DNA from 4 places in the Desulfosporosinus sp. SYSU MS00001 genome. Region 3 is predicted to be linked to each of the others. Evidence: riboswitches for the same ligand, from Rfam matches in the RefSeq annotation. Region 3 holds a riboswitch; each other region holds the start of a gene.
What was found. Region 3 has a riboswitch for cyclic di-AMP ahead of ACPUYX_RS11510 (YopX family protein). Riboswitches for the same ligand answer to the same signal wherever they lie in the genome.
Positions count from the first base shown of each region.

Region 1: it holds a riboswitch for cyclic di-AMP, as region 3 does, so the genes downstream of both, ACPUYX_RS16655 (C40 family peptidase) here and ACPUYX_RS11510 (YopX family protein) in region 3, are expected to answer to the same signal.
Region 2: it holds a riboswitch for cyclic di-AMP, as region 3 does, so the genes downstream of both, ACPUYX_RS12840 (C40 family peptidase) here and ACPUYX_RS11510 (YopX family protein) in region 3, are expected to answer to the same signal.
Region 4: it holds a riboswitch for cyclic di-AMP, as region 3 does, so the genes downstream of both, ACPUYX_RS17125 (KUP/HAK/KT family potassium transporter) here and ACPUYX_RS11510 (YopX family protein) in region 3, are expected to answer to the same signal.

Region 1 covers NZ_JBNFTW010000010.1:78,618-83,874, reverse strand. The annotation lists gene ACPUYX_RS16670 (anti-sigma-I factor RsgI family protein) at 1-800, opposite strand, end outside; gene sigI (RNA polymerase sigma-I factor) at 793-1,509, opposite strand; gene ACPUYX_RS16660 (FlxA-like family protein) at 1,934-2,248, shown strand; cyclic di-AMP (ydaO/yuaA leader) riboswitch at 2,509-2,649, shown strand; gene ACPUYX_RS16655 (C40 family peptidase) at 2,653-3,414, shown strand; gene ACPUYX_RS16650 (cell wall-binding repeat-containing protein) at 3,729-5,257, opposite strand, start outside.
Region 2 covers NZ_JBNFTW010000006.1:189,206-194,462, reverse strand. The annotation lists gene ACPUYX_RS12855 (HesB/IscA family protein) at 1-274, shown strand, start outside; gene ACPUYX_RS12850 (ACT domain-containing protein) at 394-687, shown strand; gene ACPUYX_RS12845 (PFL family protein) at 731-2,098, shown strand; cyclic di-AMP (ydaO/yuaA leader) riboswitch at 2,976-3,111, shown strand; gene ACPUYX_RS12840 (C40 family peptidase) at 3,115-3,846, shown strand; gene uvrC (excinuclease ABC subunit UvrC) at 4,070-5,257, opposite strand, start outside.
Region 3 covers NZ_JBNFTW010000005.1:260,603-265,859, forward strand. The annotation lists gene ACPUYX_RS11500 (sensor histidine kinase) at 27-1,604, opposite strand; gene ACPUYX_RS11505 (response regulator transcription factor) at 1,601-2,311, opposite strand; gene ACPUYX_RS11510 (YopX family protein) at 2,361-2,735, opposite strand; cyclic di-AMP (ydaO/yuaA leader) riboswitch at 2,946-3,081, opposite strand; gene ACPUYX_RS11515 (lysophospholipid acyltransferase family protein) at 3,459-4,244, shown strand; gene sfsA (DNA/RNA nuclease SfsA) at 4,370-5,056, shown strand; gene ACPUYX_RS11525 (universal stress protein) at 5,068-5,257, opposite strand, start outside.
Region 4 covers NZ_JBNFTW010000011.1:14,622-19,878, forward strand. The annotation lists gene ACPUYX_RS17120 (APC family permease) at 1-1,482, opposite strand, end outside; cyclic di-AMP (ydaO/yuaA leader) riboswitch at 2,310-2,455, shown strand; gene ACPUYX_RS17125 (KUP/HAK/KT family potassium transporter) at 2,603-4,609, shown strand; gene ACPUYX_RS17130 (amino acid ABC transporter ATP-binding protein) at 4,758-5,257, opposite strand, start outside.

The sequences.
Region 1 (5,257 bases), on a different contig from region 3:
CCGTTCATTTGAGGCGCATTTAATTCCATCCCACGCCTACCAGTCTTGATCTGCTCTTGAACCTGAGGATTTTCAAGTAATCGAACCCGTTCTGAATTATCTTTAAGTTTCTGAGCTTGCGTCTCAACCCCAGCCTTTTGAGCCGCTTGCCAAAGCGCATACTCTCCAAGGGTCAGTTCTCCTTGTTGCGCTAGTTCACGCTCTTGAGAAGTCAGAGGAAAAACTGCTACCTGTGGTTTTAAACCATTTTTTTCAATTGCTCCCGTGACCCATAAGGCGATTTGCTGATTGTTAAGTTCCTTAGGCATTTGATCAGAGGTTCTATCCGACATTGGAGAATATCCCACCACAACCCAGTGCTGTTGGGAATTTAGAAATTTATGATCATAGGATTGACTGATGATTTGTTCTAAGGCCTTATCCAGCGGCTGTCCTTTAAGATTCAACTGACTCAGCATGCTTTTGGCGTCATCATTTTCACTCTGGAACTTTAATAAGTGTCCTTGGGAGTCAATCGTAAATTGTAAACTTGGGTTAATGTCTACCGAGAGTAACGCAACTGCAGTTGGCGCTTGATAGAGGTTCCATCCCAAACAAGCCATCAAGACTAAAAGGAATAATGCGGCTACTCCTGCCCCGATACGTAGGTTGTTTACATTCATTATACCTGCCCAAACTTCGATTTCCTCGCCTACACCAATGTTCTGTCGCCTATAAACATGGCGAAAGGTGCCGTCATTTCCTAAAACAGTATAACGAAGCCCAGATTTTTCTAACACCACAGCTTTCAACTTACTCATTTTCTCCCCCCTTTTCCCGCGAGATGACATATTCTCTTAAATATATATAGTCATGTTGATTGGCAATAAGCAAAGCTACGGCTAAGATATATTTCCGTCCCCTTTCCAATACTTTAGGATGAATCTGAGTTTTCAGTGCTAAAGCTTGCATAGGAACTTTTCCTGTGCGTTCAACATGAGCCCATAGTTCTTTGTCAAATGCCAGCTCTCTTGCCGCCCTGAGCAATGTCTCACGAGAATCTCGATGTTTGGGGGAAGCTGCAACTAAATCCTGAAAGGTAAGGTTTACTGCCGCCAAAGCTTGTGTGAACTGTTGAATTTCGGCCGCCCTCTCCCGGTTTTGTTCTTTCTCTTTGAATTCATTTAAACTAAGATGAATTTCAATGTCTCGTCCAATATCATCTTGGTCGAGAGAATTTGTCAGTTGTGACCGCTGTTTCCGATGATAATCAATAAGGCGCCTTTTGATTAAAAGTCTGGCAAATGCTAAAAAGGGCACGCCTTTATCAGCTATAAACAAATCGATGGCTTCGTTAAAAGCGATCAAAGCCTCTGATAATTCCTCATCTCTGCCCCATTCCAGAAAATGAAAACACGCCTGACTAGCCACATGACAAATAAACATTTGAGATTTGGCCAAAAAATCCTCTCGGGCTTTCGAATCCTCTTTCAAACGCTGCCACGTCGATTGGTCTTCCCATTCCGGCATGCTTTCTTCCTCCTACCCTTTTATACGATAGGGCTTCTACTTTTTATGGGGGCTCGCCCCAAATTTTCTTCAAATTCTTCTACAAAAACAAAAATAATGACATCTAAATATCCAACTTTAACTATTCGACACCTCGTTAAGCATTTCCTCTCAAATTAACCAAGCCCTCTTCGATCCTTATGGTAATTATTCAGTGAACTGTTCGGCTAAAGAAACATAACTAAAAGATTCGGTCAAAGAATTCTCGAAAAATTCAAGAGTTACTTCTGTGCTATTTTCAGCTAAAATTCAGTTAATTTTCAGCTAAGATTCAATTACCTGTAGTAACTTGTTTTTATTGGCTTTGTTTTTGGATTAGATCATTATCAATTTTAAAGGTGTTTTTCAGAAGTTCAACTATTTAATTTAGAAAGGAAATTTTTCTATGGACGTTTCAGCAGTATCGTTTGGATCTAATAACGATTATTCTTCATCAACTAATAATAGTCAAATTAAACAAATTCAAAACCAAATACTAAAACTCCAACAAGAATTGAAAACTGAGAATCAGAGTAATGATGACGCTCAAACGAAACAAATGAAAACGCAGCAAGTGCAAGCTCAAATTGAGCTGCTGCAAGCCCAGTTAACGCAGCTTGAATTAAAGAATCAAAACAAAAATTCCGCTCAACAAAGCACGAGCAATAAAGACACACAAAACCTCAAAAATAATTTACATATGATTGATATTCAGGCTTAAAAGTAATTTAGTATGCCATAAAATTCTCTGAGTTTGCTATATAATCTACCGGGATATCTCCTAACTGCAAACTGTAAAAACGCCAAATCGATCATGATTTGGCGTTTTTACAGTTTGTTCTGGACTCTACTTATGTGAAACATATCACAATCTATATTAATGCGATTTGTATAAAAATGGTTCCCTGCCAAATATTACACATTTCATTTTAGAGGATATTAACGAATTCTGTCGAATTCTTGTTTATGAAAATATGGACGAGAAAAATAAAGCTGAATCTGGAAATTATTCTAGAACGGGGGATTTTATTTCTAAACGGGGTGAATCGCCGATATGGCGTAGGGCTGTTACCTTTTGTCCGAATCCGACAACTAACCTCGTAAGCTATGAAAGGTGAAAAGGTAATGAAATTGTCTCCAGCCCTGTCTCAACTATCAGGTGTCATTCTATCCGGGATGCTCTTGGTAGGGAATGTTCTAGTCCCATTAACGTCACAAAGCTTGAGTTTCAATTCTTTCATGAATTCTAGTATCTCAACATCCTCTTCAACGTCAGCCATTGTTCCACAATTTATTCACCAACAGTTACCTGCACAGAAAACTGATCCAATCTTTGATCCAACAATACCTACCGTGATGACAGCAATACCAAACGAGAATCAAATTCAGACGAAAACTACGCAAACAGCAGAAATCTCTCCGCCTGAAAGTACGTCATCCGTACATATGATTCAAGTTGCTCAGGCCGCGTCAAATAATTCTATGAAAGATGATGATGCCAATGTATCTCGCGGCAGCAGTAACCATTCTGACATCATCGATCATGCTGTAAGTTTAGTAGGAAAGCCCTATGTTTTTGGCGGGACATCGTTAAAAGGATTTGATTGTTCCGGATTTACTCAGTATGTTTTCGCTGGATCCGGTATTTCTCTTCCGCGAACGTCTTATGCTCAATATGCAACAGGCGGTTCCGTCAGTAAGAGTAATCTCCAACCGGGAGACTTAGTTTTCTTTTCAACGTATTCTAAGGGAGCGTCTCACGTAGGTATTTATATCGGCGGCGGAAAATTCGTGCATGCTGATAACCCTAAAAAAGGGGTAACTATTACCAGCCTGAGCGACAACTTTTACGTTAAAAATTATCTTGGAGCTCGAAGGTATAAATAATTCGCTTTAGCGTTTTATATGGTAGTTACCAAACAAGCTTTAATAAGAGCATTTAATTCAGATTGTTTTTTATTGTATAATTACGATATTTGCAGCTTATTATACGTATTATACGCCAACTGCGGACTCTTCGGGGCCCGCAGTTTTATTTTGAAACGTAAAAAGGGGTGTTACTCTACGAACTACTCATGTTCGTAGAGTAACACCCTTATTTCCATCGCTTAATCCCGCTCTAACTCATTCAGAGGGATTAAAATATGAATAATTGATTTAGTATAAAGTTTAGATTAAGTATTATTTCTCGACTTGCTACATCAGCTAATCTTTGTAAAAATGAAATTTACGGGACTACTAGAAGGGGGAAAACTGATAGGATGATTAAGATAACCTGAATAAGCCGAATCACCTGTAATTATGTTATTACCTAATATGTGTGGAACACCCATATTATAAATTTCAAGATACTTGTCAATTAATATAAAATTGTCTTCTTCAGACCAGCTAGAATTTTTAATTCTAATTATTGTAGGATTAGGGAACGAATAACTTGCTTTATAGTTTGTGGTATATCCTGTACTAACTTGGGTGACTTCTAACGTTCCATCACTATCAAATGTCAAAGTGATTTTTCCATCAGACGTTGTCCATGTACCCAAAATATCTTGCTGCACTTGGTCAATTGTTAAAGACGGAATTGGATTCTCGGGTTTAACCTCAATAGTAGCTATAGGCTTAACAGCCGTAGACTCGGCTATATTACCTATTACGCAAAAACTTCCCTCGACTGCATATTTGTTTGATTCTATAACTGGCCATGTAACATCAACTGTTTTAGTTGTCCCATCCATCATAGTAGCTGTTATCGTTGAAGGCAGGGTCGGGGCAGTTCCGATTGAAGTTGTTACACTAACTGTACTTAAATGACTTACTCCAGCTTTACCCTGTCCTAACCCTGATATAACACTATCGGGAATAATAACTGTTCCACCAAACACATCGACGGTAGGGGGGAAATTAGTACTACTCTTTGAGCCATTGGCAATTCTATCTTGATAATAACTTCTTGTCACATCTGCCAGAGAATCATTGATTAAAATGATAGGAGCAGCAATTTTTGAGGCTAGAGCACTTCCGCTTAGGGCATCCGGAAATTGTTCACCGGAAGCTACAGTTGTAATTTTAGTGCCGAAAACACTGGCAAATTGATTGTTAACAGCAATATTTGTACTGTAACTGTTATCACCTGAAATCCTTTCATAATCTGGAAACTGATTAGTAACATTATCACTAATGTTATCGGAATTACCGATTACATAAGTCTTGACAATACCTTTATTTGCAGAAATATAGTTTTTAACAGAATCAGGAATACTGTCTTGAGATACAAGAATGATTGGATCTTGTTTTATCGCTGCAACGGGTGAAATCGAAAGAGCATCGGTAAAATCGTCAGAAGTACAAACGAATAGCGTCGATGGGGACGAGGTCACTTGCTTAGCTACTGCAATTGCGGTTTCATATTTATCGTACCCATAAACCCTATTGGTTGTTATCCCCATTGATTGTAGTTCAGAATCTATAGCAGCAGAAATTACTCCAGTACCACCTATAATTGTAACATTTTTGGTTTTTAAATCAGTTAATGTTTTCTGGGTGATTGCTGGCAGCGTTGTGCTCTCGGTAAGTAATATGGGGGCATCATATTTTTTAGCCAGGGGTACGGCAGCAAGACTATCCGTGAAATTGCCTCCAAAGGCTAAGATACAATTTGTTGAACCATTGGGCCAACCTTGTTCAGCAATTCTGCTGGATGTTTCATAACGATCTTGACCTGCCATTCTAT
Region 2 (5,257 bases), on a different contig from region 3:
TCAAAATAAAGAAAATGCATTTCTTAGACTTTATTTAGTGGGCGTTGGTTGAGGTGGGCCGAATTTCGGCATGACTCTGGATGAGTCAAAGACAACAGATGACATACTTGATGAAGGTTACGGCGTATCAATACTCACCGATAAGAAGCTTTCCTCTTATTTAGAGGGTGCTACAATTGATTTCATTGATTCTAAGCAAGGCGGAGGATTTGAAATCCGCACAGCGAACCCTAGCAGTGACGGTTGTGGAAGCTGCGGTGGCGGTTGTTCCTGATAAGTAATTTTCAAAGAGAGCTCTCGGGGGCTCTCTTTTATCATTATTGGTTCCCACATAAAATTATTCAGGATATTGATGAACGATTGTTTATATAAGTAAGCTAAGGAGGAAAACTTATGACAATGATTCGCGAAGAGTCTGGACGTGCTATAATTACGGTTATCGGTAGGGATCAGATTGGTATTATCGCTTGGGTTGCGACGAAACTTGCCGAATATAACGTAAATATTTTGGATATCAGTCAGACAATCCTCAAGGAATTTTTTACGATGATCATGGTGGTCGATTTGAAGTCATCGACGTTGGGATTGGTAGAATTAGCTAATACCCTTGAACAAGAGGGACTCAATAAAGGGTTACAAGTAAAAGTTCAGCATGAGGATATATTTACCTATATGCATCGCATTTAGAACAAAAGAATTTAAAGAAGGTAATTGTGGAGGGAAATCGTTTATGACGATTACATTTGCCCGTGAAGAAATTCAACAAACTATTAAGATGATTCATGAAGAAAATCTTGATATTAGAACCATTACTATGGGAATCAGTTTATTGGATTGTGTCACAGAGGATCTAAATAGTTTAGAACGAAAAATATATGATAAGGTCGTAAAAAAAGCAAGTCACTTAGTGACGGTAGGAGAACAAATTTCATCTCGTTATGGAATTCCCATAATCAACAAACGTGTTTCAGTCACACCGATTGCTATCGCAGCAGCTCATTTATCTTCAGAAGGAATGGTAAGAATTGCAAAGGCCTTAGATCGAGCTGCCAATGAGTTGGGCATAAATTTTATTGGCGGGTTTTCTGCTCTAGTGCAGAAGGGATTTACGGAGGGAGATTTAGCTTTAATTGATGCTATTCCTCAGGCCCTGAGTGAAACAAATTTTGTTTGTTCATCAGTAAATATCGGAACGACTAAAGCTGGAATAAATATGGATGCAGTCAAACGAATGGGAGAAGTTATCTTAAATTGCGCTCAAAAAACTTCTGCTCAAGATGGAATTGGTGCAGCGAAACTTGTTGTTTTCTGTAATGCTCCAGAAGATAATCCTTTCATGGCGGGTGCATTCCATGGTGTTGGAGAACCAGATTGTGTGATTAATGTTGGGGTAAGCGGTCCGGGGGTTGTAGCAAAAGTTGTGAAAGAATTTCCTGATGCAGATTTTGGGGAACTCTCCAATCTCATAAAACAGACTGCCTTTAAAATTACACGAATGGGTGAACTGATTGGCCGAGCAGCATCGAAGGCTTTACAAGTTCCCTTTGGAATTGTCGATTTGTCCTTGGCTCCAACACCGGCTATTGGGGATAGTGTTGCTGAGATTCTAGAAAATATGGGTCTTGAACGTTGTGGAACGCATGGTACGACGGCTGCTTTAGCCTTATTAAATGATGCGGTTAAAAAGGGCGGTGCCATGGCTTCTTCTCATGTGGGAGGCTTAAGTGGTGCATTTATCCCTGTCTCAGAGGATGCCGGAATGGTTAAGGCTGTGGAGGTTGGGGCTTTGGATCTGGATAAATTGGAAGCCATGACCTGTGTCTGTTCTGTTGGACTAGACATGATTGCCGTGCCAGGGGATGTGAGTTCTGAAACCATCTCTGCAATTATCGCTGACGAAGCTGCTATTGGCATGATTAATAAAAAAACAACTGCTGTCAGAATCATTCCTGCTATCGGTAAAAAGGCTGGGGAACGTGTGGAATTTGGAGGCCTATTGGGCGGAGCTCCGGTCATGAATGTTCATCCGTTTTCCTCGAAAACCTTTATTAATCGCGGCGGTCGGATTCCCGCTCCAATTACAAGTTTATCCAACTAATAGATTTGCTTTTTTAGTGTCTAAATAACTGATTTTATCTGAAAAACTTAGTTTAGATGACAAAAAGAATCCGTAATTATCTTTATACTTTATTAATCGAAGGTATAAATGGCTAAAAGGTTTTTTACAAAGTTATGATAATCAGGTACAATAGGCAATGTAATCACAACAACTAATTTTGCTTTGGGCTATGGAGCGTTATTCTAGTGCACGATTGGCAATCGAAGGCGGGCCTAATAATCCGCCGAGGGCATACCGATGAAGTTCCTGGTGGTGGCTTTCGACGCCCAGTCGAGGGTTGTTGCTGGGAGTTAAGGAATGAGGGGGATCCGCAATGGCATGCGGGCGCTACCCTTTTCCGTGGAGGCCTAAGTGCGTGGCTTTTATAGCTACGGCTTAGGGTAGAACCTGCATTAGGAAGGAACTTAGTGCAGTGTAGCCTGCCTTGAGGTGGAAAAGTTGGGAAGGCTTTAAGAGGTTTGGAGGGCGTTGGCCGATGCTTTTCAAACTGCCGGAAATGCTTTTCTGCAAAAGAGGCTAGATTGTCTAGGAGTGTTAAGGAAACTTCTAGAACGTTAACTTAAGAGGATTGAAGTGAGGACTAAGTGGTGATCAAGTTCTGGTGATGGCGACATCCCAGGCTGGGGAAAAGGAGAAATCGCCTTTAGGGAAACCGAAGGAACTCAGCGGGAAAACCTACTTGACCTAAGCCTCAATATTGACTCTTTAGCCTCCTATTGTCCAAATAAAGTCCGTCTCTCAATTTGAGAGGCGGTTTTTATTTGTTTTACTATTGGTTATTATGGTGCATATTTCCATGAATTATTGCAGGGATTTTTAGACATACTGGCGAATAGCCTAACATAGGCGAATAGACTAATATAAAATGCTGAATCCAAACTTATGTTTGGAGCGGGGGATTTTATTGGGGTGAATCACGAATTCTCGTGTAGGGCTTACACCTTTAGCCCGAATCCGTCAACTAACCTCGTAAGCAAATGAAAGGTGGACTCTCATTGCTAATTTCCTCATCCGGACGGATGTGGTTAGGAAGCACAGTTCTGGCTGGTTTAATGTTGGCGAGCAGTTTATCAGTATCGGTTCCAGCAGCGGGTAAAATCGCAGCCAAGACAACGTTAATTTCCATTCCAACTGCGCCCTATACTAACATCGTCCGCACTCAGTTGCAGTGGCAAACTGCTTCTCTTACTTTCCAGGAGGGTAAGGATTCAACACCTGTTTCGAAACCCGTTTCATCGGCTTCAAGTACACCAAATAACGTAACAGAATCAGCAGATAAACTTCAATCAAGAGTTGTCCCGGAGCCAGCGGCACGATCAAAATCAATTCAAGTCGCTGCTGAGTCTCAGAAACAAGTATCGCGTTCGGTTACCTCTCAATTAATCAATAATGCTCTAAGCTTGCAGGGTGTTCCCTATCGTTTTGGGGGAACAAGTCGAAACGGCTTTGATTGTTCAGGGTTTACTCAATATGTCTATCGAGCCTCGAATACTTCATTGCCGAGAACTGCCGCAGAGCAATTTAGAATTGGAACCGTTATCAGTCGAGGACAGCTACAGGCAGGTGACTTAGTATTTTTCTCCACCTACGCTTCGGGCGCTTCTCACGTGGGTATTTATATTGGAGGGGGACGCTTTGTTCATGCTTCGAATAAAGGGATTCGTGTTACAAATCTGAGTGATAACTATTACGCAAACCGTTATTTGGGTGCCCGTCGAGTCAATTAGACTATGTTATCAAGGATTCATAAAAACAACAGCGAGAGATCGCTGTTGTTTTTATGATCAATCTAACAACGGGGAATCCAGGGAACGGGTCTGTATTGGAGACACTCCCCGCTTGATTTTGTCAAAGAAGCATTAATATTGCTTATATAGTTATCAGATATATTACATTGATGTGTGCGTTTGTAGTAACATTTTCGGCATAATTCTACTCTGTAATTCAAAATCATGGAATAGATTTCTCCTTAGGTAAAAGGTCATGGTTACCTGTAGGGTGAAAGTAATTAAAAATAGAGAGGGCAATTCCTTCGGGGAGCCCTGTAGACTGAAGTTCTTCCACAGAAGCCTGTTGTATTTCAGCAAGGGAAGAAAAATGCTGTAAGAGATGTTGCTTGCGTTTAGGGCCTATTCCTGATATTCCGTCAAGAACAGACAAGGTCATATTCTTGGTGCGCTGTTGACGGTGAAATGTGATGGCAAAACGATGGACTTCATTTTGAATTCGCCCCAATAATAAAAATGTTGGATGATTCCTCGCTAAAGAGATGGAGTTTCCCTCCCAATCCATCAGCTCATTCGTTTGATGGTGATCGTTTTTTACCATGCCTGCCACAGGAATCTTGAGTTGAAGTTCCTCTAACTCTTTTAAGGCTGCGTTGATTTGGCCTTTGCCTCCGTCAACCAGTATTAGGTCAGGCAAAGGTTCATTTTCGGAAACAAGACGAAGGTACCGGCGGCGTATAACCTGACTCATAGAAGCTGTATCATCTGATGTCTCCATTGGTTGTATTTTATATTTACGATACCCCTTGCGTTGAGGTTTACCATCAATAAATTGAACCATACCTGCAACAGAATGAGTTCCAGCCGTATTGGATATATCAAAGGCCTCAATTCGGTGAGGACAAGGTATCTTCAAGAGTTCTCCAAGTGTTGACAGAGCTTGGTTATTATCCGATTGTTGGCGTATTTCCAGAGTAATCTGATCGTGGAGCGTTGTTTGGGCATTTGACATGGCCATCAGAACCAGATCTCTTTTCTTCCCTTTTTGGGGAATTGAAATAGGAAATAAACTCAATAAGGCCTGCGATTCCAGAGAAGGTATTAAAATTTCCTTTGGCCAGATTTTACGCTCCAGATAGAATTGAGCAATGAAGGAAATAAATGCATCTTCCGGATCATCGTAATAAGGAAAAATAAAATTATCCCTTGCCAGTAACTTCCCCTGCCGCAGATAAAAGACCTGAATACATAATTGATCTGTGGTTTTGGCATAGCCAATAACATCCCTGTCAACAAAATCATTGAGGGTTATGTTTTGTTTTTCTCCAAGTCGTTTTAAATCCTCGATAAGATCCCGGTATTCTTTGGCTCTTTCGAATTGGAGAGATCCTGCTGCTGTTTGCATTTTAGC
Region 3 (5,257 bases):
ATCGCAAGAGTATCAGAGGTAACAAGTCATTTCTGCTCAAAAGCTGGGAAATCGATGTGAAAGGTTGTCCCCTTCCCCAACTGGCTGACCACATCAATGTTGCCGCCTTGTAACTGTACCATTTTTTTCACAATCACCAGACCCAAGCCACTCCCATTTTCCTGAATGCGGTTATCACGTTGGTTTTTGGTCCGGTAAAAGCGTTCCCAGATATGCGGTAGATCCTCGGGTGCTATGCCAATCCCATTATCCTCAATACTAAGCAGAACGTTACCCCGCCGGTTTTCCACACCAATCCTGATTGCACCGTTCTCCGTAGCCCTGATTGCATTCTTCAGCAGATTTCTGATCACCTGTTCCATCCGGTCAGCATCTCCAAGTACCATGGCTTTTTCGCTTTTCCTGCGTACTAAAATTGAGGTGTTTGTGCGATTGGCAACTGGCTCCATGGACGTAGCCACTCCCTGTGTCAGAGCATTCAAGTCAATGGGTAGTCTTTCTACCGTGACATTGCCGCTTTCCAGACGGCTTAATTCCAAAAGATCATCCACCAGCCTGCAGATATGAACCGTTTGCGTGTGAATCGTGTCTAAATACCTCCCCTGGACAGCCTCATCTTGGACAATGCCGTCGCGAATGGCCTCAACAAAGCCCTGAACAGCCGTCAGAGGGGTCCGTAACTCATGAGATATCTCAGCAAATAAGCGGGTTCGTTCCTCTTCCATCCTGCTGCTCTCGGTCTGAATCTTCTGCAGTCGTTCCGCCAATTTATTAAGCTGGCCGCCGAGAACATTGATCTCATCCAAGGGCTGGTCCCTATCGCTCAAAACATAACTCCCTCTGCTAATCTCAGCAACATTAGCCGTTAAACGGGAAATTGGCCTGGAAATGTACATAGCCAGATAAACAGAAATGATAATAATAAACAGCAGAATGACCATACCCCCGAGAAGCATGTAAAAACGCATTTTGCTTAAAGCAAGATCGAGATTGGATGATTTCGTTTCCAGCAAAATACCGTTCGTTATACTACCCTTGTTGTTCCCCATGGGCACAGCGGCAGCAAAGATTGGCTGTCCGGTATCCGGATCCACAGATCGGGTCGTCGATATTAAACCTTTTTGAAGTATCTGAATGTATTTGTTATCGATTTGGCTGCCAGGCACCATTTCCTGCTCAGCAGATGTGGCTGTAATCTTTCCTGTCATATCAAAAATTGTAATTTTAGCGTCAAAGATACCGGCCAGATATTTCAAGAAGTCCTGCTGAGCCTGAGCCTGAACCTGACTGTTTGATCGCTGATCAAACGGGACGCTCCATGGGCTGTCCGTTTGTTGGAGTAAAGCAAAGTTTACTCGTTTAGCTTCCCGTAACAATTCTTGTTGAATCTGATCGTAGGTTACCTGCTTAACCACAAAGCTGGAAAAGAGCATCACGACAAGAAAAGCAATGACAAAAGCTGTGACATTCGTAAACAAGATCCTGGTGTAAAGATTTTTGTTAAATTGTTCCTGCAGTAAACGTTTAATACGAAGCCCAAATCGATGCAGGGCTCGGATTACCCATTGAAGTTTTTGCCTGCCCTTCTCCAGATATATATTCACGGCGTGGTCGCTCCTCCTTTGGCAGGAGGTGTAAACTGGTATCCCACACCCCAGACGGTTGTCAAGTATTCAACCGGCAAAGATGCCAGTTTGGTCCTTAACCTGCGGATGTGGACATCAATTGTCCGCTGATCACCGAAGAAATCATATCCCCAGACAGCTGCAAGCAGTTCCTCCCGGCTGAAAATCCGGCGCGGATTCAGGGCAAGGTAATACATCAAATCGAATTCTTTGGGAGTAACTTCCGCTTTTTCACCATCAATCAAAACGGTCCTGGTATCCGCCAGGATTTCCAGCCCCGGATATTTTAATTTCCAATACGTTGCTTTTTCTATCGGTTGGGTACGGCGCAAGACCGCTTTTATTCTGGCCACCAATTCCCTGGGACTGAACGGTTTGGAAACATAATCATCTGCTCCCATTTCCAGTCCCAAAACGCGGTCTGCTTCCTCCCCCTTAGCTGTGAGCATGATAATCGGAACCATCCGAACCGCCCTTAATTTACGACAGAGGGTTAACCCGTCCTGACCAGGAAGCATGATATCAAGGATTACCACATCAGGATTTTCCCGGTCGAATACGGCGAGAACCAAGTCGCCGTCACTCACACCAATAACTTTAAAACCTTCCCTTTCCCCATATAATTTGACCAGTTCCAAAACGTTTTGGTCATCGTCAACCAGCAGTACCTTACCACAATAGGCCATTTTTTTCCTCCCTCGGCGGCGGATTTCCAACAAAGCATTGAGCCCATTTTTACAATCCAGAAGTTACAGTCAAAGGGACATTTTGGTATGGATCTCCGACGATCTCGCCAATTCCAACATCAATAATGTTTCTCTTAAAAGAGCTTCCTGCTTCCAAGAGTTCGAAACCGCCAATGGATTTATTCCAAATCACCTGGTACATAACCGAGGAAATGCTAATAACATCACCTTCATAAACATTACTACCCTTGGCATCAGACAAACCTGTCCACTGCAGCAAGTCAAACTTTTCAGCCGGTTCCCACGAACGACCGGGCACACTGACTGCGAAGGGAGCTAACGTCTGCGTATCAAAGGAAATGGCTTGAGGCTTAAACATTTTTTGCCTGACCTTATCCCAAACTCGGAATTTAAGTTCTTTCAATTTACTTCCTCCTTGAAACCTCCATAGTGTCTCACTTAGTAATACATAAGAATATTACTTTTTATGGGGGTACCAATAATAATAAACTCATTTTTTTATTTCATCCAACGATTTATATCCCGGAAGGAACCGGCAAGTTGGCAGTCCTCCTTTCAAAATGCATAAAAGAGTCCTGCGTTAACATACTGAACGCAGGACCCTATTTCAGAAGTTTTCTCTTGAAAGCGCTTACGAAGTTAGCTGATGGATTCGGGCTAAGAGATAGCCCTACCGGCTTAAGCCGGATTCACCCCGAAAATATGGGTCCCCCGTTTCCACTAAGTGCGGAACTCAGCGCGTCTTTAGCTATTTAGTTGGAATGACTGACAACTAGTTTTTAGTATTATAAGTTGGCGGCCAAAACGTGTCAACCTTATTCGTCCAGGAAGATGTTTCCTGGACCGGAAGGCGTTAAAATGATAGGAGTTCTTCGCCTCCTTTCGTAATTATACCGGAGGTATATTAAATGGTATTTACCAAACTATGAACGTGTTTTACGAAAGTGTGAACAAATGTTACAAACCAGAGATTACACAATTATGCTGATTAGTTATCCGTACATACAAGTGCCATACAACTGTCGACCAACTACTTCACTCGTATAGAGGATAATGGTACAATATGACCTAGGAATCGGGAATTTATTACGGATTTAATTATAATTTCTCGGGGAGGTATCACGTTTTGCAGCCTTACTTTCATACTAACTCATATGACACCCCTCCAAATAAACGTTTTTTAGGGGACCGTCTTGTTCTGGATACCCGGTTGGTTTTTGTAGCCGGAGTAGTCAATGTTATAAACCAGGCACGTATTTTGGCGAATCAAGGACGCTATGATGATGCTGTTTGGGTTAAATCGAGCATCGATATCTTAAAAATTATTGAAGGATGCGGCGGTAAATTTCATTTAAGAGGGTTAGATAATATCTCTTCTTGTCATGAGCCGGTTGTATTTATTAGTAATCATATGAGCACCTTGGAAACTTTTGTTTTTCCTTGCTTAATCGAACCCTTCATGAATGTGACGTTTGTTGTTAAAGACAGCTTAATTAAACATCCGTTTTTTGGCTCAATCATGCGTTCAAGAGATCCCATCGTCGTAGGCAGAGATAACCCTCGGGAAGACTTTAAAATAGTCATGGAAAAAGGAAAAGAGCTTTTAAATAAAGGAACATCTGTAATCATATTCCCTCAGAGTACGAGAACCTTAACCTTTGAACCTGAAAAATTTAATTCCTTAGGGATCAAATTAGCCAAGGCTGCTGGGGTTAAAGTAATTCCGGCAGCAATTAAAACTGATTTCTGGGGAAATGGCAAAATCCTTAAAGACTTGGGGCCAATAAGCAGGAATAAGCCTATATACATGAATTTTGGAGAGCCATTCTCAATAAAAGGCAGTGGTAAGGATGAACATCAAGCCATCGTTGATTTTATACAGAGAAATTTGAACGATTGGGAAACCACCTGAATCTGCGAGACATGCTAACCCCCTATGATACGCGCACATATCATAGGGGATCTGTTTCAAGCAAGCTATTATTTTGATCAATCGAGCATCCGTCAAACCAAACGAGAGATAAAGGGGAACGATCATTGAAGTATCCATCTATCAAAGTTGCTGAATTTATAAGTCGACCTAATAGGTTTATCGCTCATGTCCTATTAGACAATCATGAAGAAATTGTTCATGTTAAAAACACAGGGCGGTGCAAAGAGATCCTCCAGGAAGGCGCAACGGTGATTTTGGAAGAAGCAAAAAATAAGGAACGAAAAACTAAGTACTCCTTGATTGCCGTATATAAGGGAGATGCTCTGATCAATCTTGATTCACAGATCCCTAATATGGTTGTATATCAGGGTATTAAGGAAGGGAAAATTAAGGAGATTCCCGATGTTTCAAAACTCTCCAGAGAGAAAGTTTATAATAATTCCAGATTTGATTTGTACTTTGAAACTAAAGAACTAAGAGGGTTTGTAGAAGTTAAAGGTGTAACACTTGAAACCGAGGGAATTGCCATGTTCCCGGATGCTCCTACTCAAAGGGGCTGCAAACATATCTACGAAATGATCAGGGCAGTGGAAGAAGGGTATGCCGGTTTCATTTTCTTTCTCATCCAGATGACGGGTGTAAAGTATTTTACCCCCTTTGAATTAAGGGATCCGGAATTTGCCAAGGCACTACGGTTGGCAAGTGAAAAAGGAGTGAAGGTCCTGGCTTATGATTCGATAGTTTCTGAAGACGAGATAAGCATAGGAGCTCCAGTAGAGGTCTGCTTTTGATAATCGGCCGACTATTTTACTACGAGTACTGGGCATTGAATATGTGCAAGAACTCGTTGAGTTACGCTTCCCAATACAGCGCCGGTAATCGGTCCATGACCGTGACTGCCCATTACTACGAGGTCAAAGTCTCTCTCAGCTTCTTCGATAATTGCGGCCGCTGGATGCCCGGTAATATACTTCTTCTGTATATGAATATCG
Region 4 (5,257 bases), on a different contig from region 3:
TATCATCGCGACAACTTGATCCATGGGATATTTTATTATGTCTTTGCCTCCGAACTTAGAGCTCCCAAGGTAGCTGATGGCGATCATGAATAACATATAAACCACAAGCCAGATGCCAGCTTTAATATGCTTACTAATATTTATCCGTAAATCAGGCCGAACTACCAGAAAACCGACAAATAGTATGAGACCAAAGAGATTGGCAAGCATTACAACAGAATCGGTTGACCAACCACTCCAATAGATGATCATAGTGCTAACGATAAAAGCAATACCAGCCACAAAGCTGAAGCCTTTAAGAACAAAAGGACGGTGAAGTCCGGGAGCAGTTCGACGAAGGGCTACGAGGCTAATTGGGCCAATCATATACGTGAAGACAACTGCTCCAGATACAACTCCGACTAATTTTCCCCACGAAGGGAAAGGGGCTGTCCAAACCAAGGCTAGCACAATAGTCAGCCAGAGAGCAGGCCGTGGAACCCCTGATTTAGCATGTACTTTCTTAAATACTTTCCACCAGAAACCATTTTCCGACTGAGCCATGATCAAGCGTGAGGTGGTCCCCATGTAAATGTTACCAGTCCCGGCAGGAGAGATAACCGCATCTGCAAAGAGGATTGCGGCGAGCCAGTTAAAGTTAAGAAGCATAGCTAACTGGGCAAAAGGAGAACGAAAATTAATATGCCCCCAACCTTTAGCCAGTTCACTCGCAGGTAAAGCCCCAATAAAGACAGTTTGTAAAAGAATGTATAAAATGATACCTAAGCCAATCGCGAGACCAATCGCTAAAGGGACATCACGCTGAGGATTTTTAGCTTCTCCAGCCATTACAACTGCTTGCCGAAAGCCAAAATACGAGAAAATAATCCCACCGGAAGAAATAGCTGTAAACACTCCTGGTACGCCAAAGGGAGCAAAACCACCCGCTGCCATATTCCCAGCATGGAACTGGGTTAAAAGGACAATGACAGTTAAAGCAGGAGTTAGGAATTTTAAAGCGGTTATGATGGTATTACTTTTAGCAAAAGCCTTTGCACTAAGATAATTGAGGAAGAAAAATATGACGATTAAAATTGCTGCTAAACACCATCCGACAGCCGTCATCGCACCTGCAGTATTATTATAAAGAGATGGCACATAATAACTAGCATACTGAACAACCGCTTCTGCTTCGATGGCAATAACCGTTGAATCTGCAAGTATGAGGGCAAAAGCCATCATGTAGCTGACGAAACTTCCATGGGAGTACTGGCAATAACGTACAAGTCCCCCGGATTCGGGAAGCATGGCACCTAATTCGGCATACACTAAGGCGATAAACATAACCGCGATACCACCGCCAAGCCAAGCGAAAATTGCGGATGGGCCAGCGAGATTACCCGCCTTCTGCGCAGCGTACAACCATCCGGAACCGATTATGGCCCCCAATCCCATCATTGTTAAATCAAGCAAACCAAGTTCTCGTTTTAGCCCTTGCCTCATACAGCCGCTTTGTCCTGATTTTTACGGACAAAGCAATTCACCTCTTTTCTCTCTACTTTAATTTCAATAAAAGTTTAATTATGATGAAATACTTTTAATGATTTAAAACTATTATACAACTGAAATCAAAAACAAAGAAATATGTTCGTAATTATATTTTTTTATAGTTATTAATAGTTTAAATTTTAATTATAATTCAAATGATGGCAATTAATATTCCATACAATGGGTTTATATCAAATTTTAGCAAAGACATAGTTCGAAATAGATTATAATTTTAAGAATCTTATATATAACACGATGTGTTTTGCAATTTTAATTACAATACAAAGTAATTATTTGGATATATTTAGATTGGACACCTACAAAAGATATCATTAGTTATTTAATAATTAAATTGACTATCAAAAAAAACCTAAACTATAGAACAATTGTCGCCACAAAATACATGTATTTGCCTGAATTAACAATCCCTTTTGCTCAAGAAATTTTACATATTTCTTTCTGTGAATATCTCGCCCATTTTTTTCTCCCTCTTCTAATTCAAAGAAATATAGATATCTATTTCGGTATTCTCCATATCACCATCACCTTGATATTCTTGTTTGGGTACAGCAAAGAAACCTCGATACAATCGTACCAGGGATCAGGCATCAAAAAATAACTTAGAATTAAGTAAATGAAAGAACAATGCAGATTTAATACGCATAACTAATTATGATAAAAGTACGCCTGAAAAATAAGCTTGTTAGGAGTATTTTCACTGTATTTACTCCAATATGGTGCTATATATTCTGGAATTAAAGGATTAATATTATTAACAGTTGAATAAACAATCGCTGAATTCTCAGGAAGCGGGGGAACCATAAACGGGCTATTGATTAGCCCAATGGGGTGAATCACAGAATGTGACGGGTTATTTCTTTCGACCCGAACCCGGCAGCTAACCTCGTAGGCGTTGAAAGGGGGATGAAAAACAAACCATACGAATTGGTTTGTTTAAAACTTTTAACACTAACCCCAAACAGGGGTTTTTCTTTTGTTAAGGAGCAGGCTAATGTTCCGCAATATTAATTTGTAAAATATAGCTAAACTATAAAGTGATATGAAGGGATACATAATGGAAAAGGGATTGAATTTCTGTAAAGAACGACCATTAACCACAGCAGGTATGCTCGTGACCCTCGGTGTTGTTTATGGTGATATTGGGACATCACCATTATATGTAATGAAAGCGTTAGTTGAAGGAAATGGACAATTAAGCTCAATTACCAACGAGTTTATATACGGTTCCATTTCCCTTATATTCTGGACCATTACATTACTTACCACGATTAAGTACGTCCTCATCACACTCAAAGCAGACAATCATGGGGAAGGCGGCATCCTTGCTCTATATTCGCTAATTCGAAGAAAGGGTGCCTGGTTTATTGTTCCGGCTATGATCGGGGCGGCAACCCTTTTAGCGGACGGTATTTTAACTCCGGCAGTTACCGTCACAAGTGCCGTAGAAGGATTAAAATGGATTCCCGCCTATATCAATAATTTCGGTTCAAATCAATCCACTGTGATTATAATTACCATTGTTATTCTTTGTGTTTTATTCCTCCTGCAACGTTCCGGAACTGAGATATTAGGACGATTATTCGGCCCGATTATGCTTTTATGGTTTCTCATGTTAGCCTTTCTAGGCATAATTCATATTTTTGGGAACCTGAATATACTGAACTCACTATCTCCATACTATGGAATTAAATTGTTGTTTAGTGATCAAAATAAAGCTGGTTTTGCGATCTTGGGCAGTGTATTCTTGGCCACAACAGGTGCTGAAGCATTATATTCCGATTTAGGACATGTCGGACGAAAAAACATTTACGGCACTTGGCCGTTCGTTAAAATCTGCCTGCTTCTAAACTATTTCGGTCAAGGGGCTTGGGTGCTGCAGATTAAGGATAATCCCGGAATACAACATATGGCCGATTTTAATCCATTTTTCGAACTAATTCCTGGTAACTTCCGTATTTTTGGTGTCATATTAGCGACTCTTGCAGCAATTATTGCTTCTCAAGCCTTAATTAGTGGGTCCTATACACTCGTTTCAGAAGCAATTAAATTAGATTTATTGCCAAGATTAAAAATTTACTATCCAGCTATGTCCAAAGGCCAAATGTACATTCCAATCGTCAATCACCTTTTGATGTTTTCTTGTATCGGAGTAGTTCTCTACTTCAAAACTTCATCGCACATGGAAGCAGCTTATGGATTAGCTATTACAATTACGATGTTGATGACTACAATCTTGTTGTTCAATTGGCTTATTAAGAAAAGGGTGTCGAGGCTACTCTCACTTCTCGTGCCTATCATTTTTGGGACTTTGGAAATTGGTTTTTTCATTTCAAGTGCAGCGAAATTTTTTCGCGGCGGATTTATAACAGTGTTTATTGCTGCTCTGATTTTAATACTAATGATGTTATGGTATAAAGCAACAATTTTTGAACAAATCGTGACAAAAGAGGTATCATTGGAAGATTATATTGATACGCTTGGGCTGCTTAGAAATGATGAACATCTTCCGGTATACGCTACAAATTTAGTTTATTTAACAAGCAAATCTAAACCTGGAAAAGTAGACAAGGAAATTATTTATTCGATTTTAGATAAACGGCCAAAAAGAGCGGAAGTTTATTGGTTTATCAATGTTCAGGTAACCGATGAACCAAGGTCTATGTCCTATACTGTTGAAAATTTCGGAACTGATTATGTTTTTAAGATTCAACTTCGTTTGGGATTTAGGGTTGAACAAAAAGTCAGTAGATATTTAAGGCAAATTGTGACCGACCTTATGAAGTCCAACGAAATAAAAGAACAATTCCAATTATATGCTACAAATAATATCAATCGTAACATTGGGGATTTTTGTTTTGTTTTAGTACGTGAAGAACTGGCTAATGATACCAACCTCGCTTTATATAAACAACTAATTATGCAATTTAAACTTCGCTTAAAGAAAATTACTGTTTCTCCAATAAGTTGGTTTGGACTTGAACATACTGATGTTAAAGTTGAGCATGTTCCTTTGCGTTTAGGGACCCCCGGGCAAATTAAGCTTAAAAGAGAACCCATCTAAGACAAAGTTATAGTTCAACCAAGCAGTTACGTTTCTATCCTGTCAGTAAAACTATTATCTTAAGAAAAAACTAAAGCACAGGCAGAACTGGCCTGTGCTTTTAGAGTGGTTAACTCTTCCATCAGAAAGCTTATGCAAACTTCGTTAATTAAAGTATTTTACTTAAAAACAGTTTTGTTCTTTCTTCCTTAGGGTTGTTGAAAATTTCATCCGGGGTATTTTCTTCAACTATTATTCCATCATCCATAAATAAAACTCTATCACCCACTTCGCGAGCAAAGCCCATTTCGTGTGTAACCACTGCCATAGTCATTCCCTCTCTAGCTAAATCCTTCATGACAGCGAGCACTTCTCCGACCATTTCCGGGTCTAACGCTGAGGTGGGTTCATCAAATAACATGACTATTGGATTCATAGCTAGAGCCCTTGCAATAGCCACTCTCTGTTGTTGACCTCCTGAGAGTTGATCTGGATAAGCTCCTGCTTTCTCACGTAAACCCACTTTTTCCAATAATGCAAAGGCTCTTTTCTCAGCTTCTTCCTGAGAAACTTTCAAAACTTTGCGCGGTCCAATCGTTATATTTTCCAGTACAGATAAATGATGAAATAGGTTAAATCTCTGGAATACCATGCCAACTTCTTTACGAA